2 regions of the Streptomyces sp. NPDC001137 genome follow, and region 2 is predicted to be linked to the other one. Evidence: predicted binding sites of a transcription regulator. Region 2 holds the regulator's gene; the other holds the start of a gene.
What was found. Region 2 encodes HrcA, which represses chaperone genes, less so after heat shock. Its sites were predicted from a motif close to TTNGCACTCNGNNNNNCNGAGTGCNAA; they were not measured.

Region 1 (8,695 bases), on a different contig from region 2:
CACGGCCCAGCTCAGCTCAGGGTCTTCAACGCACTCGCCGAGTACGGCTGAAGCTCCTCACTCCGCCCGGCCAACACCTTCGCCGCCCACTCGGGATCCTGGAGCAGCGCCCGCCCGACAGCGACGAAGTCGTACTCCTCCCGCTCCAGCCGGTCCAGCAGGTCGTCGATCCCCCGGACCGGCGACCCCTCCCCGGCGAACCCGCGGATGAAGTCCCCGTCGAGCCCGACCGACCCGACGGTGATGGTCGGCCTGCCCGTGAGCTTCTTCGTCCAGCCCGCGAGGTTGAGGTCGGAGCCCTCGAACTCCGGCAGCCAGTACCGCCGCGTGGAGGCGTGGAACGCGTCGACACCGGCCGCGGCCAGCGGGGCGAGAATCGCCTCCAGTTCCTCCGGCGTCTCGGCGAGCCGCGCGTCGTAGGCCTCCTGCTTCCACTGCGAGTACCGGAACAGGACGGGGAACTCCGGCGAGACGGCCTCGCGCACGGCCGCCACGATCTCCGCCGCGAACTTCGTACGGGCCACGGGGTCGCCGCCGTACGCGTCCGTACGACGGTTGGTGCCGGCCCACAGGAACTGGTCGAGGAGGTAGCCGTGCGCGCCGTGCAGTTCGACGCCGTCGAAGCCGATGCGCTCGGCGGCGACCGCGGACTCGACGAACGCGCCGATGACGGCGTCGATGTCGGACTGCGTCATGGGCGTGGCGTCCTCGACGCCGGTGACACGCAGACCGGACGGGCCGTGCGAGGGCGCGTCCGGGTAGGGGGCGTCACCCTGGTTGCGGACCGTGCCGATGTGCCACAGCTGCGGAACGATCGTGCCGCCCGCCGCGTGCACCGCCTCGGCGACCTTCTGCCAGCCCGCGAGCTGCTCCTCGCCGTGGAACCGGGGGACGCGGTCGCTGTTGCCGGCCGACTCATGGCCCACGTAGGTGCCCTCGGTGACGATGAGCCCGACGCCGGCGGCGGCCCGGCGGGCGTAGTACGACACCACGTCCTCGCCGGGGATGCCGCCCGGGGAGAACATGCGCGTCATCGGCGCCATGACGATGCGGTTGGGGACGGTCAGGCCGTTGATCGCGGTGGGCCGGGAGAGGATCTCGGCGGCGCGGGAGGGGGCGGTGGTCACGTGGGTGGGCTCCTCGTGCGGGGACAGCGTTAACCGGGTATGTGCACACGCATTGTTGCACCCTCTTAATCAAATCTTCTATGACCTCGAACACGCCCGAGGGCGGCACCCCCTGTTTCCAGGGAGTGCCGCCCTCGGTTGGAACCCGGATCAGCCGGAGGCCGATCAGAAGTCCATGTCACCGCCCGGCATACCGCCACCGGCGGGCGCGGCGGCCTTCTCCGGCTTGTCGGCGATGACGGCCTCGGTGGTGAGGAAGAGCGCGGCGATGGAGGCGGCGTTCTGCAGGGCAGAGCGCGTGACCTTCGCCGGGTCGATGATGCCTTCCTTGACCAGGTCGACGTACTCGCCGGTCGCGGCGTTCAGGCCGTGGCCCGGGGTCAGGTTGCGCACCTTCTCCACCACGACACCGCCCTCGAGGCCGGCGTTGACGGCGATCTGCTTCAGCGGGGCCTCGAGCGCGATGCGCACGGCGTTGGCGCCGGTCGCCTCGTCACCCTCGAGGTCCAGCTTCTCGAAGACGGTGGACGCCTGGATGAGCGCGACGCCACCACCGGCGACGATGCCCTCCTCGACGGCGGCCTTCGCGTTGCGGACGGCGTCCTCGATGCGGTGCTTGCGCTCCTTGAGCTCCACCTCGGTGGCGGCACCGGCCTTGATGACCGCGACACCGCCGGCCAGCTTCGCCAGGCGCTCCTGCAGCTTCTCGCGGTCGTAGTCCGAGTCGCTGTTCTCGATCTCGGCACGGATCTGGTTGACCCGGCCCTGCACCTGCTCCGTGGAGCCGGCGCCGTCGACGATGGTGGTCTCGTCCTTGGTGATGACCACCTTGCGGGCGCGGCCCAGCAGGTCGAGGGAGGTGTTCTCCAGCTTGAGACCGACCTCCTCGGAGATGACCTCGCCACCGGTGAGGATGGCGATGTCGTTCAGCATCGCCTTGCGGCGGTCGCCGAAGCCCGGGGCCTTGACCGCGACGGACTTGAAGGTGCCGCGGATCTTGTTGACGACCAGGGTCGACAGGGCCTCGCCCTCGACGTCCTCGGCGATGATCAGCAGCGGCTTGCCCGACTGCATGACCTTCTCCAGGAGCGGGAGCAGGTCCTTGACGGAAGCGATCTTGGAGTTGGCGATCAGGATGTACGGGTCGTCGAGCGACGCCTCCATCCGCTCCATGTCGGTGGCGAAGTACGCCGAGATGTAGCCCTTGTCGAAGCGCATACCCTCGGTGAGCTCCAGCTCCAGACCGAAGGTCTGGGACTCCTCGACGGTGATGACGCCTTCCTTGCCGACCTTGTCCATGGCCTCGGCGATGAGCTCGCCGATCTGGGTGTCGGCGGCGGAGATGGAGGCCGTGGAAGCGATCTGCTCCTTGGTCTCGACATCCTTGGCCTGCTCGAGCAGGGCACCGGAGACGGCCTCGACGGCCTTCTCGATACCGCGCTTGAGGGCCATCGGGTTGGCGCCGGCGGCTACGTTGCGCAGGCCCTCCTTGACCAGGGCCTGGGCGAGCACGGTCGCGGTGGTCGTACCGTCACCGGCGACGTCGTCCGTCTTCTTGGCGACTTCCTTGACCAGCTCGGCGCCGATCTTCTCGTACGGGTCCTCGAGTTCGATCTCCTTGGCGATGGAGACACCATCGTTGGTGATCGTGGGGGCGCCCCACTTCTTCTCGAGGACGACGTTGCGGCCCTTGGGGCCGAGCGTCACCTTCACGGCGTCCGCGAGCTGGTTCATGCCGCGCTCGAGGCCGCGCCGCGCCTCCTCGTCGAACGCGATGATCTTGGCCATGTGAAGTGGTCCCTCCAGGACTGGGGGTGATTCCTTCGGACCGCGCCCGCGCCCGCGACGGACGGCTCGCACACCTCGTGGGTTCCTTCCCCACCCGGCCTGCGGGCCTCACCGACCCGGTCCTTCATTGTCACTCTCACCTTCAGAGTGCTAACGCCAATGATTAGCACTCGACCCATGAGAGTGCAAGGCGCGCTCGCGCAGCGAGTGCTCGTTGAGGGGTGGTGGTCGGGCGACGGGCGGGCGCAAGCGGCTCCCGGGTACTGGGCGACACCCGCCCGGGACCGACCCAGGCCCCCGGACATGCCGAAGGGCCCGCCCCGTGAGGTGCGGACCCTTCGATCAAGAACAGAAGAACGTCGCTGCAGTTAACCCGGCGCGTGCTTCAGCCGGCCGCCAGACGGACCATGTCCGCCTGCGGCCCCTTCTGGCCCTGCGAGATCTCGAAATCGACCCGCTGACCCTCTTCCAGGGTGCGGTAGCCGTCCATCTGAATCGCACTGTAGTGGACGAAAACATCCGCACCACCGTCGACCGCGATGAAGCCGTACCCCTTCTCCGCGTTGAACCACTTGACGGTGCCCTGAGCCATGCCTAACTCCCCTATTACTGGCCCTTGCACAGATCCACACTTCGCGGATCCGGGTCAGACCTCACCCCCCACGGTTGGGGGCGTGCGCCGGAACGCGTCGACCGCGGCTGAATGTATCTGTCCAACTGCCGTCTGCAACAGGTCAATCGGACGAGAATTCCGGGCACGACCGGTCGGGAATTTACGGAGAATTCGCCTGAATTCAGGGCAAGTCGGGCCCCATAAATGGAGCATAAGGCGCAAAAAACCTGCACACTTTGGCTACTTCTCGCTGCCCGAGAAGCAGGAACTCATATGCATGCGGCAAGCGGAGTCGTGCAGGTTCCCCAACTGTACCGTGCTCAACCATGCAGAATTGCCCCCTCCGCTTCTCTCACGGAGGGGGCAATTCGATGAACTCTCGGTAATCAGCGTTACCGACGGTAATAATCGGTCGTCCGACCTGTTTCGCTCAGCCTCCGGCCACGGCCGGAATGATCGAGACGCCCGCCCCGTCCGGAGTCGCCGTCTCCAGCCCCTGCTCGAACCGCACGTCGTCGTCGTTCACGTACACGTTGACGAAGCGGCGCAGCTTCCCCTGGTCGTCGAGAACGCGAGCGGCGATCCCGGTGTGGTTCTTCTCGAGATCGGCGATGACCTCGCCGAGGGTGCCGCCTTCGGCGGTGACCTCGGCCTGCCCGCCGGTGTAGGTGCGGAGAATGGTGGGGATGCGGACGTTGACGCTCACGATGAACCTCCGGTCAGGGAAACGGGCCTTTGTCTTTGGGGGCGCGGGGCCGTGTCGATTTGCGGCTCCGCCGCGGGGCGCGACCAGCCCCCACCGGCCCGCAGACGAACAACTACCTGCTAGGCGAGCCCCGCCTCACGGAACGACTCAAGGCTCGGGCGAATCGTCGCGGTGAGCCCCGTACCGGCCACCGCGTCGAGGGTCTTGAGGCCATCACCCGTGTTCAGCACGACGGTCGTGAGGGCGGGGTCGAGAACACCGTTCTCGATCAACTTGCGGGTCACACCCACGGTCACCCCACCGGCGGTCTCCGCGAAGATCCCCTCGGTCTTGGCGAGCAGCCGAATCGCATCCACGATCTGCTCGTCGTTCACGTCCTCCACCGCCCCACCGGTACGCCGGGCAATGTCGAGAACATAAGGACCATCCGCCGGGTTGCCGATGGCCAGCGACTTGGCGATCGTGTTCGGCTTCTGCGGCCGCACCACGTCGTGCCCGGCCTTGTACGCGACGGAGACAGGGCTGCACCCTTCCGCCTGCGCCCCGAAGATCTTGTACGGCTTGTCCTCGACGAGCCCCAGCTTGATCAGCTCCTGCAGCCCCTTGTCGATCTTCGTGAGCTGAGAGCCGGAGGCGATCGGCACGACCAGCTGGTCCGGCAGCCGCCAGCCGAGCTGCTCGCAGATCTCGTACGCCAGGGTCTTGGAGCCCTCGGCGTAGTACGGCCGCAGGTTGACGTTGACGAAGCCCCAGCCCTCGCCGGCCGGGTCGCCGATCAGCTCGGAGCAGAAACGGTTCACGTCGTCGTAGTTGCCGTCGATGCCGACGAGCTCGCCGCCGTAGACCGCGGCCATGACGACCTTGCCCTGCTCCAGGTCGTGCGGGATGAACACGCAGGACCGGAAGCCGGCGCGGGCGGCCGCGGCACCCACCGCACCGGCCAGGTTGCCGGTCGACGAGCAGGACAGGGTGGTGAAGTTGAAGGCGCGGGCGGCCTCGATGGCCTGGGCGACGACCCGGTCCTTGAAGGAGTGCGTCGGGTTGCCGGAGTCGTCCTTGACGTACAGACCCCCGGTCACGCCCAGCTCGCGGGCGAGGTTGTCGGCCTTGACCAGCTTGGTCCAACCGGGGTTGATGTTGGGCTTGTCGGCCACGTCCGCCGGGACGGGCAGCAGGGGCGCGTAACGCCAGATGTTCGCGGGACCCGCCTCGATCTGCTTGCGGAGCTCCTCGGTGTCGTAGGCCGAGAAGTCGTACGCGATCTCGAGCGGGCCGAAACACTCCTCGCAGGCGAAGACCGGGCCGAGGGGCACCTGGTGACCGCACTCGCGGCAGGAGAGCGCCGCGGCGGGACCGAGGTCGACGGTCGTGGAGTCGGTGGTGCTTGCAACAGTCTGCGCAGCCATGTGAGGCGAGGCCCTTTCTCCTCATCTTCCTCACGACGCATCTCGCCGTGAGACGGATTTGGCACCTTCCCTAGCCGGGAGCCTCGCGGAACGATCAGCATCGATCGGTACGAGACCGGCTGGAGGGTTGCCGGGGCTTCATCGGGCCGTATCCCTCTGCCCCTCTGGATGAGCGGTATGCGGTTGTAAACGCCGGGCGACCCCCGACATGCGATGGTCACCAGCGTTGTTCAAGACTGTAACCGAAGGCCAGGACAGTTGAGATAGCCGTCCGAACCGCGAGATGGATCATCTGATGATCCGGTATCGCCGAGAGAACGCAGAGGAGCCGCCTACGTGCTGGAAGAAGTCGAGCGCTGGCTGACCACCCGCTCCTGGTCGCTGACCGATCGCCCGCTGCACAAGATCCTGGCCGCAAAGCAGCGCACGGGCCAGTCGGTCAGTGTCGTGCTGCCCGCGCTCAACGAGGAGGAGACGGTCGGCGACATCGTCGCGATCATCCGTCACGACCTCATGCAGCAGGTCCCGCTGGTCGACGAGATCGTCGTCGTCGACTCCGGATCCACCGACCGTACGTCCGAGGTCGCCGCGGCGGCCGGGGCCAGGGTCGTCCACCGCGACGACATCCTGCCCCGCATCCCGACCGTCCCCGGCAAGGGCGAGGTGCTGTGGCGCTCGCTCCTGGTCACGAGCGGGGACATCGTCTGCTTCATCGACGCCGACCTGAAGGAGTTCTCCTCCGACTTCGTCTCCGGGATCGTCGGCCCGCTGCTCACCGACCCGGGGGTCGACCTCGTCAAGGGCATGTACGACCGTCCGCTGGCCGGCGCGCAGGGCCAGGGCGGCCGGGTCACCGAGCTGATGGCGCGCCCCCTGCTGAACATGCACTGGCCGCAGCTGGCGGGCTTCGTGCAGCCGCTCGGCGGCGAGTACGCGGCCCGGCGCAGCCTGCTGGAACAGCTGCCGTTCCCCGTCGGGTACGGCGTCGAGCTGGGCATGCTGGTCGACGCCCTGCACCTGGTGGGCCTCGACGCACTCGCCCAGGTGGACGTCGGGGTGCGCAAGCACCGCCACCAGGACGGGCAGGCGCTGGGCCGGATGTCCGCCGCGATCTACCGCACGGCACAGCTGCGGCTGGCCCGCGGCCATCTCATCCGTCCCTCCCTCACCCAGTTCGAACGGGGCGAGGACGGCTTCGAGCCGCGCACCTACTCCGTGGACACGGAGGAGCGGCCGCCGATGGTGGAGATCGCGGAGTACGCGTCGCGCAAGGTCGCCTGAGGCTGCGCGTTACGCGGTGCGGGCGGTGTATACGGTCCACCCGCAGAGCCCAGCCGTACGTTTGAGCGTTTCCGGGCCGGGCTAGGTTGAGGCGTATGGCTTCCACGCACTCCGCTGGTCATCAGGTGCTGGTCGCGTCCAACCGCGGCCCGGTCTCGTACGAAGTGCAGGAGGACGGCTCGCTGGCCGCCAGGCGCGGTGGCGGCGGGCTGGTCTCCGGCCTGTCCGCGATCGGGCCCGACGCGGACGCCCTGTGGGTGTGTTCGGCGCTGTCCGACGGCGACCGCGAGGCGGTACGGCGCGGGGTCGGCGAGGACGGTGTGCGGATGCTGGACATCCCGGCCGGTGTGCACGCCGACGCGTACAACGGCATCGCGAACTCGGTGCTGTGGTTCGTGCACCACATGCTGTACCAGACCCCGCTCGAGCCGGTCTTCGACGCGGAGTTCCGGCGGCAGTGGGCCTCGTACGAGACCTACAACCGCGCCTTCGCCGAGGCGCTCGCCCAGGAGGCGGCCGAGGGCGCGGCGGTGCTGGTGCAGGACTATCACCTGTGTCTGGTGCCGGGGATGCTGCGGGAGTTGCGGCCGGACCTCAGGATCGGGCACTTCTCGCACACTCCGTGGGCGCCGGTGGACTACTTCCGGATGCTGCCGGACGACATCGCCGAGCAGCTGCTGCACGGCATGCTGGGCGCCGACCGGCTGGGCTTTCTGACCCGGCGCTGGGCGGACGCGTTCACCGCGTGCGCCTCGGCGGTGGTGGGCGGCCTCGGCGGCACCCGGATCGGCGTGCACGGCCTCGGCGCGGACGCGGACTTCCTGCGCAAGCGGTCGCACGAGGCCGATGTGGCCGAGCGGATGGCCGCGCTGAAGGAGGAGATCGGCGCCGGCCGCAAAACGGTGGTGCGGGTCGACCGCACCGAGCTGTCGAAGAACATCGTGCGCGGGCTGCTGGCGTACCGGCAGCTGCTGGAGGGCCGCCCCGAGTGGCGGGAGCGGGTCGTGCACGTCGCGTTCGCCTACCCCTCCCGGCAGGACCTCGCCGTGTACCGCGACTACACGGCCGAGGTGCAGCGGGTGGCCGAGGAGATCAACTCCCGCTTCGGGACGCCGGGTTGGACACCGGTCGTGCTGCACGTCAAGGACGACTTCGCGCGCTCGCTGGCCGCTTACCGGCTGGCCGACGTGGCCCTCGTCAACCCGATCCGGGACGGCATGAACCTGGTGGCGAAGGAGGTGCCGGTCGTCTCCGACGAGGGCTGCGCGCTGGTGCTGTCGCGGGAAGCGGGTGCCTACGCCGAGCTGGGCGAGGACGCGATCACGGTGAATCCGTACGACGTGATCGGGACGGCGGAGGCGCTGCACGCCGCGTTGAGCCTGCCGGCGGCTGAGCGGGCCGAGCGCAGCAAGCGGCTTGCTGCTGCGGCTACGGCGTTGCCGCCGGCGCAGTGGTTTCTTGAGCAGCTGGAGGCCTTGCGCGGCTGAGGCTGGGGGCTGCCGCCCCCAGACCCCCGCCTTTCGGCCCTTGAAGGGCCTTGTCCTCAAACGCCGGACGGGCTGACATGCCCCGCCAGGGCTCGCAGTAGGCGTACGACCCCCTCCGGGCCGTCCACCACCAGGTCCGCTCGTTCCCGTAGTTCCGTCACCTCGTCGCTGCCGCTGCAGACCAGGAGGCCGGGGGTGCCGTCGGAGCGGAGTTTGTCGACGGCGGCGAAGGCGGGGAGGTCGCCGAGGTCGTCGCCTGCGTAGAGGACCGCCGACGCGTCGATCTC
Region 2 (8,695 bases):
GACCCGCTGCGGCTACTGCGACTTCAACACCTACACCGCCACCGAGCTGCGCGGCACGGGCGGTGTCCTCGCCTCCCGCGACAACTACGCGGACACCCTGATCGACGAGATCCGCCTGGCGCGGAAGGTCCTGGGCGACGACCCGCGCGAGGTCCGCACGGTCTTCGTGGGCGGCGGTACGCCGACGCTGCTGGCCGCCGGTGATCTCGTACGGATGCTGGGGGCGATCCGCGACGAGTTCGGTCTGGCGGCGGACGCGGAGGTGACGACGGAGGCGAACCCGGAGTCTGTGGACCCGGCGTATCTGTCCGTTTTGCGGGAGGGTGGCTTCAATCGCGTCTCCTTCGGCATGCAGAGCGCGAAGCAGCATGTGCTGAAGGTGCTGGACCGTACGCACACGCCGGGGCGCCCGGAGGCGTGCGTCGCGGAGGCCCGCGCGGCGGGCTTCGAGCACGTGAACCTGGACCTGATCTACGGCACACCCGGGGAGTCGGACGACGACTGGCGGGCCTCGCTGGAGGCGGCGCTCAGCGCCGGACCGGATCACGTGTCGGCGTACGCGCTGATCGTCGAGGAGGGCACCCAGCTGGCCCGCCGGATCCGGCGCGGCGAGGTCCCCATGACGGACGACGACGTCCACGCCGACCGCTACCTCATCGCGGACGAGGTGATGTCGGCGGCGGGCTTCGACTGGTACGAGGTCTCCAACTGGGCCACCTCGGAGGCGGCCCGCTGCCTGCACAACGAGCTGTACTGGCGGGGCGCCGACTGGTGGGGCGCGGGCCCGGGCGCGCATTCCCACGTGGGTGGGGTGCGGTGGTGGAACGTGAAGCACCCGGGGGCGTATGCGGCGGCACTGGCGGAGGGTCGATCGCCGGGGGCCGGGCGGGAGTTGCTGTCGGAGGAGGACCGGCGGGTGGAGCGGATCCTGCTGGAGCTGCGGTTGCGGGAGGGGGTGCCGATGGACCTGCTGAAGCCGGAGGGGCTCGCCGCCTCGCGCCGGGCGCTGGGGGATGGGCTGCTGGAGAGCGGGCCGTATGAGGAGGGGCGGGCGGTGCTGACGCTGCGGGGGCGATTGTTGGCGGATGCGGTGGTGCGGGACTTGGTGGATTGATCACCCGTGCGGGTGGTCGCCTCTGGTCGGGCCCTCGGGTGCCCGCGTCCCGTTTCTAGGGTGCCGTCATGAACGACCGGCAGGTGATCGAGTTCTTCGGCACGCTTGACGTCCCCTAGGGCATCAGGGCGGAGCTCTTGCGAGGGGAGATCGTGATGACGAGATCCCCGGACCTGGTGCACAACTACACGGTGGCGGACGTCCAGGATGGGGTTCCGCGGAGCCGTTGGCTGGCGCTGCAGCGCCAGTACGTCGAGATGCACCGGGAAACGAGCGAGCCGATCCCGGACATCGTGGTTCTCGAACGGGGTGCGGGGCCGGACTCCGGTCGCCTCGTACCGGTTGAGGCGGTCACCATGCTGGTCGAGGTCGTGTCCAGGGCCAGCGCGTACCGCGACTACGTGACCAAACGATCGATCTACGCTGGGGCAGGTGTACCGCTGGACCTGATCATCGATCCGGCAGCGGCTGAATGCCTGGTGCTCACCGAGCCGTACGGCAGCAGCGAGCGCGCCGACTATCGCTGTCAGCGCAACTGGAGGTATGGGGAGACGCTCCTCCTGTCTGTGCTCGACACGAGCATCGACACGGGCGAGTTCAGGCGTGACCCGGCGCCGTGACGAAGTCGATCAGTTCCTCCACCCGCCCCAGCAGCTCCGGCTCCAGATCCTTGTAGGAATCCACCCGCTTCAGGATCGCCTGCCACACCGCCCCGGTGTTCTCCGACGGCCACCCCAGCGCCCGGCACACCCCCGTCTTCCAGTCCTGCCCGTGCGGCACCCGCGGCCAGCCCGGGATCCCCAGTGAGGACGGCTTCACCGCCTCCCAGATGTCGATGTACGGGTGGCCCACCACCAGCGCGTGCTCGCTCGTCACCGCCTCCGCGATCCGCCACTCCTTCGTGCCCGGCACGAGGTGGTCCACCAGCACCCCCAGCCGCGCATCCGGCCCCGGCGCGAACTCCGCCACGATCGACGGCAGGTCGTCCACACCCTCCAGGTACTCCACGACCACCCCCTCGATGCGCAGGTCGTCACCCCAGACCTTCTCGACCAGCTCGGCGTCGTGACGGCCCTCGACGTAGATACGGCCGGCGCGAGCGACACGCGCGCGGGTACCCGGGACGGCCACCGAACCGGATGCCGTACGAGTGGGGCGTACGGGAGCCGCGCCGGACGGACGCACGAGCGTCACCACCCGCCCCTCCAGCAGGAACCCCCGCGGCTCCAGCGGAAACACCCGGTGCTTGCCGAAGCGGTCCTCCAGGGTCACCGTGCCCGCCTCGCAGCGGATCACCGCGCCGCAGAAACCGGTGCCCGGCTCCTCGACCACGAGCCCGGGCTCCGCAGGCACCTCCGGAACCGGCTTGGGCTTCTTCCACGGCGGGGTCAGATCGGCGGAGTACTGGCGCATTCGAGTGACGATAGGAGAAGCCGTCGGACGGCGGCTACGACACGCCGAAACGTGCCGCCAGCTCCTCCCGCTGTCTGCGCACGAAGCCCGCATCCACCACCGCTCCGTGACCGGGCACATACAGCGCGTCCTCACCGCCCAGATCGAGGAGCCGGTCCAGGGCGGCCGGCCAGTGCGACGGTACGGCGTCGGAACCGGCCTGCGGTTCGCCGGACTCCTCCACCAGGTCGCCGCAGAAGACGACCTCCGGGGAGCCGGGCACCAGGACCACGAGATCGTGGGCCGTGTGGCCGGGGCCCACGTTCGCCAGCAGCACCTGCCGGCCGCCGCCCAGGTCGAGGGTCCACTCGCCCGAGACGTGATGCCGGGGCGCGACCAGGGCGTCGACCGCCTCCTCCGCCAGCCGCGCCTCCAGCCCGTTGCCCACCGCGTCCGCCCGCAGCTCCTCGCGCGCGTGCCGGGCCTCGAACACCGTGTCCATGCCCACGGCGCCGTACACCTCCGCGCCCGCGAAGGCCGCCGCCCCGAGGACATGGTCGAAATGGGGATGCGTGAGCGCGAGATGAGTCACACGGTGACCGGCGAGCTCCTGCGCCTCGGCACGCAACCGTGCGCCCTCCGCGAGGCTCGACCCCGCGTCGATCAAGAGCGCCGTGCCCTCCCCGACGACCAGCCCTGCCGTGCAGTCCCAGCGGGGCAGACGGCACCGGCCGACACCGGCCGCCAGTCGCTCCCACCCCAGCTCTTCCCAAGTCACCGTCATACGGCGACGCTAGCGGTACGCCCCGTTCAACAGGGGCCGACCTTGCCCCGGGTGTACCCCACCGCCGTACACTGGCCGGTAACGGCTGGCACTCGGACGGACAGAGTGCCAGGCGTAGCGCCTGGGGGACGACTTCTGGAGGTGTGCGCTGGATGCTGAGTGAACGACGGCTGCAGGTACTGCGCGCCATCGTCCAGGACTACGTCGGTACCGAGGAGCCGGTGGGGTCGAAGGCTCTGACCGAGCGGCACAACCTGGGCGTGTCCCCGGCGACGGTCCGCAACGACATGGCGGCCCTGGAGGACGAGGGGTTCATCGCGCAGCCGCACACCAGCGCGGGGCGCATCCCCACCGACAAGGGCTACCGGCTGTTCGTCGACAAGCTGGCGGGCGTCAAGCCCATGTCCGCGCCCGAGAAGCGGGCGATCCAGAACTTCCTCGACGGCGCCGTCGATCTCGACGACGTGGTGGCGCGGACGGTTCGGCTGCTCGCGCAGCTCACCCGGCAGGTCGCCGTCGTGCAGTACCCGTCCCTGACCCGCTCGACCGTGCGGCACGTGGAGCTGCTCTCGCTCGCCCCCGCGCGCGTGATGCTCGTGCTGATCACGGACACCGGCCGGGTCGAGCAGCGCATGGTCGACTGCCCGGCGCCGTTCGGGGAGGCCTCGCTCGCGGATCTGCGGGCGCGGCTCAACAGCCGGGTCGCGGGCCGGCGCTTCACCGACGTCCCCCGGCTCGTGGAAGACCTGCCCGAAGGCTTCGACGTCGAGGACCGGGGTACGGTCTCGACAGTGCTCTCCACACTTCTGGAGACACTGGTCGAGGAGAACGAGGAACGGCTGATGATCGGCGGCACCGCCAATCTGACCCGCTTCGGACATGATTTCCCCCTCACCATCCGCCCCGTCCTGGAGGCGCTTGAGGAGCAGGTCGTGCTCCTCAAGTTGCTTGGCGAGGCGGGGGATTCGGGCATGACGGTGCGCATCGGGCACGAGAACGCCTATGAGGGACTCAACTCCACTTCCGTGGTGTCGGTCGGCTACGGTTCGGGCGGCGAGGCAGTCGCCAAGATGGGCGTGGTCGGACCGACCCGCATGGATTACCCGGGAACGATGGGAGCGGTACGCGCAGTGGCACGGTACGTCGGACAGATCCTGGCGGAGTCGTAAGTGGCCACGGACTACTACGCCGTTCTCGGCGTGCGCCGCGACGCGTCGCAGGAAGAGATCAAGAAGGCCTTCCGGCGGCTCGCGCGCGAGCTGCACCCGGACGTCAACCCGGATCCGAAGACCCAGGAGCGGTTCAAGGAGATCAACGCCGCCTACGAGGTGCTCTCGGACCCGCAGAAGAAGCAGGTCTACGACCTCGGCGGCGACCCGCTCTCGCAGGCCGGCGGCGGTGGCGCGGGCGGCTTCGGCGCGGGTGGCTTCGGGAACTTCTCGGACATCATGGACGCGTTCTTCGGTACGGCGTCGCAGCGCGGACCGCGCTCGCGTACGCGCCGGGGCCAGGACGCGATGATCCGGCTGGAGATCGAGCTCGACGAGGCGGCCTTCGGCACCACGAAGGACATCCAGGTCGACACGGCGATCGTCTGCTCCACCTGTAACGGTGAGGGCGCGGCGCCGGGCACCTCCGCCCAGACGTGTGACATGTGCCGCGGTCGCGGTGAGGTGTCGCAGGTGACGCGGTCCTTCCTGGGCCAGGTCATGACCTCGCGTCCCTGCCCGCAGTGCCAGGGCTTCGGCACGGTCGTTCCGACGCCGTGTCCGGAGTGCGCGGGTGACGGCCGGGTCCGGTCCCGCCGTACCCTCACGGTCAAGATCCCGGCCGGTGTCGACAACGGCACCCGCATCCAGCTCGCGGGCGAGGGCGAGGTGGGTCCCGGTGGTGGTCCCGCCGGTGACCTGTACGTCGAGATCCACGAGCTGCCGCACCCGACCTTCCAGCGGCGCGGCGACGACCTGCACTGCACGGTCACCATCCCGATGACGGCCGCGTCCCTCGGTACCAAGGTGCCGCTGGAGACGCTGGACGGCATGGAGGAGGTCGACATCCGGCCCGGCACCCAGTCCGGCCAGTCGATCCCGCTGCACGGGCGGGGCGTCACGCACCTGCGCGGCGGCGGCCGCGGGGACCTGATCGTGCACGTCGAGGTCCAGACCCCGACGAAGCTGGACCCCGAGCAGGAGCGGCTGCTGCGGGAGCTCGCGAAGCTGCGGGGTGAGGAGCGGCCGACGGGGCAGTTCCAGCCCGGCCAGCAGGGGCTGTTCTCGCGGTTGAAGGACGCGTTCAACGGGCGCTGACGGGGTGGCTGCGGGTGGCTGTTTTCGCCCCCGCCGCCCCTACCCGTCCCGTCCCTGGGGGCTGCCGCCCCCAGACCCCCGCTTTCGGCCTGAACGGCCTCGTCCTCAAACGCCGGACGGGCTGAAAATGCAGGCACGTGCCAAGGGGATGGTCCGATTCGGACTTGTTCGGAGGACGTGACAACATGCCGTCATGTCCTCCGCGCTGACCGATCTCTTCCCTCACCCGATCGTGCAGGCCCCCATGGCGGGCGGCGTCTCCGTGCCGCATCTGGCCGCCGCCGTGTGCGAGGCCGGGGGGCTCGGTTTTCTCGCCGCCGGGTACAAGACGGCCGACGGCATGTACCAGGAGATCAAGCAGCTCAGGGGGATCACCAACCGCCCCTTCGGCGTGAACCTCTTCATGCCCCAGCCCGATTCCGCCGACCCCGGTGCCGTGGAGATCTACGCCCACCAGCTGGCCGGGGAGGCCGCCTGGTACGAGACCGAGCTGGGCGATCCGGACAGCGGCCGTGACGACGCCTACGACTCCAAGCTGGCCGTGCTGCTCGACAACCCCGTGCCGGTGGTCTCCTTCCACTTCGGGGTCCCGAGCCGTGAGGTCCTCGACTCCCTCCGCCGGGCCGGCACCTTCACGCTGGTCACCGCGACCACCCCCGAGGAGGCCATCGCCGTGCAGCTGGCCGGCGCCGACGCGGTGATCGCGCAGGGCGTGGAGGCCGGCGGGCACCAGGGCACCCACCGGGACAACCCGGAGGCGGAGGGCACCGGAATAGGGCTGCTCTCGCTCGTCGCCCAGGTCCGCGAGACCGTGAGCATCCCGATCGTCGCCGCCGGCGGCATCATGCGCGGCGGCCAGATCGCCGCGGTGCTGGCCGCGGGCGCGAGCGCCGCCCAGCTCGGCACGGCGTTCCTCGCCACCCCGGAGTCCGGCGCGAACGCCGTCCACAAGCAGGCGCTCACCAACCCGCTGTTCGTACGCACGGAGCTGACCCGCGCGTTCTCCGGCCGCCCGGCCCGCGGCCTGGTCAACCGCTTCCTGCGCGAGCACGGGCCGTACGCCCCCGCCGCCTACCCGGAGGTCCACCACCTCACCTCGCCCCTGCGCAAGAAGGCCGCCGCCTCCGGCGACGCACAGGGCATGGCGCTGTGGGCGGGGCAGGGGCACCGCATGGCGCGCGAGCTCCCGGCGGGGCAGCTGGTGGAGGTCCTCGCCGCCGAGCTCGACATGGCCAGGACAGCGTTGTCGGGCAAGGGGGACCTGCGATGACCGCGCCGGTGTTCGTCGTCGACTCGCTGGCGGGCGTGGGGCCCGGCTCGATCGTCGAACTGGACGGCCCCGAAGGACGGCACGCGGTGTCCGTGCGGCGGCTGCAGCCCGGGGAGGACGTGGTGCTGACGGACGGTCTGGGCCGCGGCGCCGCCGGTGCGGTCGTGCGGACGGAGGGCAAGGACCGGCTGTTCGTCGAGCCCGTCGAGTTCCCCGTCGAGCCCGAGCCCAGCCCCCGTATCACCGTCGTCCAGGCCCTGCCCAAGGGGGACCGTGGCGAGCTGGCCGTCGAGACGATGACCGAGACCGGCGTGGACGCGATCGTGCCGTGGTCGGCGGCCCGCTGCATCACCCAGTGGAAGGGCGAGCGGGGGCTGAAGTCGCTCGCCAAGTGGCGGGCCACCGCCCGCGAGGCCGGCAAGCAGTCCCGCCGGCTGCGCTTCCCGGAGGTCGCGGACGCGGCGACGACCAAGCAGGTTGCCGCACTTCTCGCCAAAGCCGACTTCGCCGCCGTCCTGCACGAGGACCGGGACTACGCAAGTGAGCCGCTGGCGACCGCCGAGCTGCCCTCCGCGGGCGAGATCGTGCTGGTCGTGGGCCCCGAAGGGGGCGTGTCCGAACAGGAGTTGGCGCTCTTCGCCGAGGCGGGTGCGAAGGCGTACCGGCTCGGGCGTAGCGTGCTGCGTACCTCGACCGCGGGCACCGCGGCGACCGCCCTGCTCCTGGGCCGCACCGGCCGCTGGTCCTGAACGATCACGGGGAACACCATGGAACTCGCACAGGTCCGGCTCCTGGTCAGCGACTTCGCCGCCTGTTACCGCTTCTACGCCGAGGTCCTCGGTCTCAAGCCGCAGTCGGGCGCGACTGCGGGCCCGTACGAGAAGTTCAGCCCGGCCACCGGCTCGGCGGGCATCGCCCTCCAGGACCGTTCGATGATGGCCGAGGTCCTGAACGAACTGGGCGACACGGCAACGGGCCACCGCTCCCTGGTGGTGCTGCGCGTCGACGACCTCGACACCTACTGCGAACAGATCGCCACCCGGGGCGCCGTCCTCCTGCACGGCCCGGCCCCCATGACGGACCGCATGCGGGTCGCCCATCTCAAGGATCCCGAGGGGAACGTGGTGGAGTTGCAGGAGTGGCTGCTGCTGCGTGGCTGACGGGTAGGCGCCCGCGGGCGCTTTCGTGACCGTATGCGCTCTACCGCCGGACGGCACACGGTGGCAGGCTGCCGTCCATGGGGGCATTGAGGCGGATTTGGCGGCGGCCGCGGGGACGGCGGGTGGCGGCCGCAATGGGACTTGCCGTCCTGGGCGTCGGTGGCGCGGTGGCCTGTGACCCGGGCGGGCTGAACTCGGCGGCCGTGGCGTACACGACCGACCAGACCGCGACCAAGGAGCTGGAGCGGCAGCACGTCGACGTGCAGTGGCTCAGCTGCACCGCCAACTACGGGAACGACAAGGCCGCCACGGCCGGCCGGACGGCTCCCTCGGCGAGCGAGACCACCGTCGCCAATGTCGACTGCCAGGGGCAGACCAAGGACCGACGGGACATCACCGTCACCGGCAAGGTCACCCGGGCCGTCAACGGTGCCTGCGTGCGCGGCGACCTCACCGCCAAGGTGGGCGGCAAGCAGTGGTTCCACGTGACGGGGCTCGGCAACTGCAACGCGACACCGTCACCCATCATCAACAACCCCTCGGGCGGAAACGGCGGCCCTGGTGCCACCGTCACCGTGACGGTCACCCGGACCATCTGGTGCAAGGGCGATCCGAAGTGCTGGCCCGTCGAGGGCAAGTGATCCAAACCGCTGACCTGGGGCGGTGCCC

Region 1: groL (chaperonin GroEL) is a predicted target of HrcA. The motif match lies at 3,079-3,105, and genes of this name have one in related genera.

The regions. Positions count from the first base shown of each region.
Region 1 covers NZ_JBEPBA010000026.1:145,828-154,522, reverse strand. Annotated here, with positions in the region: gene ABT254_RS37820 (NADH:flavin oxidoreductase) at 12-1,127, opposite strand; gene groL (chaperonin GroEL) at 1,293-2,915, opposite strand; gene ABT254_RS37810 (cold-shock protein) at 3,301-3,507, opposite strand; gene ABT254_RS37805 (MoaD/ThiS family protein) at 3,959-4,234, opposite strand; gene thrC (threonine synthase) at 4,354-5,640, opposite strand; SAM riboswitch class I at 5,659-5,815, opposite strand; gene ABT254_RS37795 (glucosyl-3-phosphoglycerate synthase) at 5,977-6,921, shown strand; gene ABT254_RS37790 (alpha,alpha-trehalose-phosphate synthase (UDP-forming)) at 7,017-8,408, shown strand; gene otsB (trehalose-phosphatase) at 8,465-8,695, opposite strand, start outside.
Region 2 covers NZ_JBEPBA010000008.1:271,890-280,584, reverse strand. Annotated here, with positions in the region: gene hemW (radical SAM family heme chaperone HemW) at 1-1,114, shown strand, start outside; gene ABT254_RS18675 (Uma2 family endonuclease) at 1,237-1,734, shown strand; gene ABT254_RS18670 (DUF3097 domain-containing protein) at 1,712-2,527, opposite strand; gene ABT254_RS18665 (MBL fold metallo-hydrolase) at 2,562-3,290, opposite strand; gene hrcA (heat-inducible transcriptional repressor HrcA) at 3,443-4,459, shown strand; gene dnaJ (molecular chaperone DnaJ) at 4,460-5,596, shown strand; gene ABT254_RS18650 (nitronate monooxygenase) at 5,790-6,866, shown strand; gene ABT254_RS18645 (16S rRNA (uracil(1498)-N(3))-methyltransferase) at 6,863-7,615, shown strand; gene ABT254_RS18640 (VOC family protein) at 7,634-8,026, shown strand; gene ABT254_RS18635 (hypothetical protein) at 8,104-8,667, shown strand.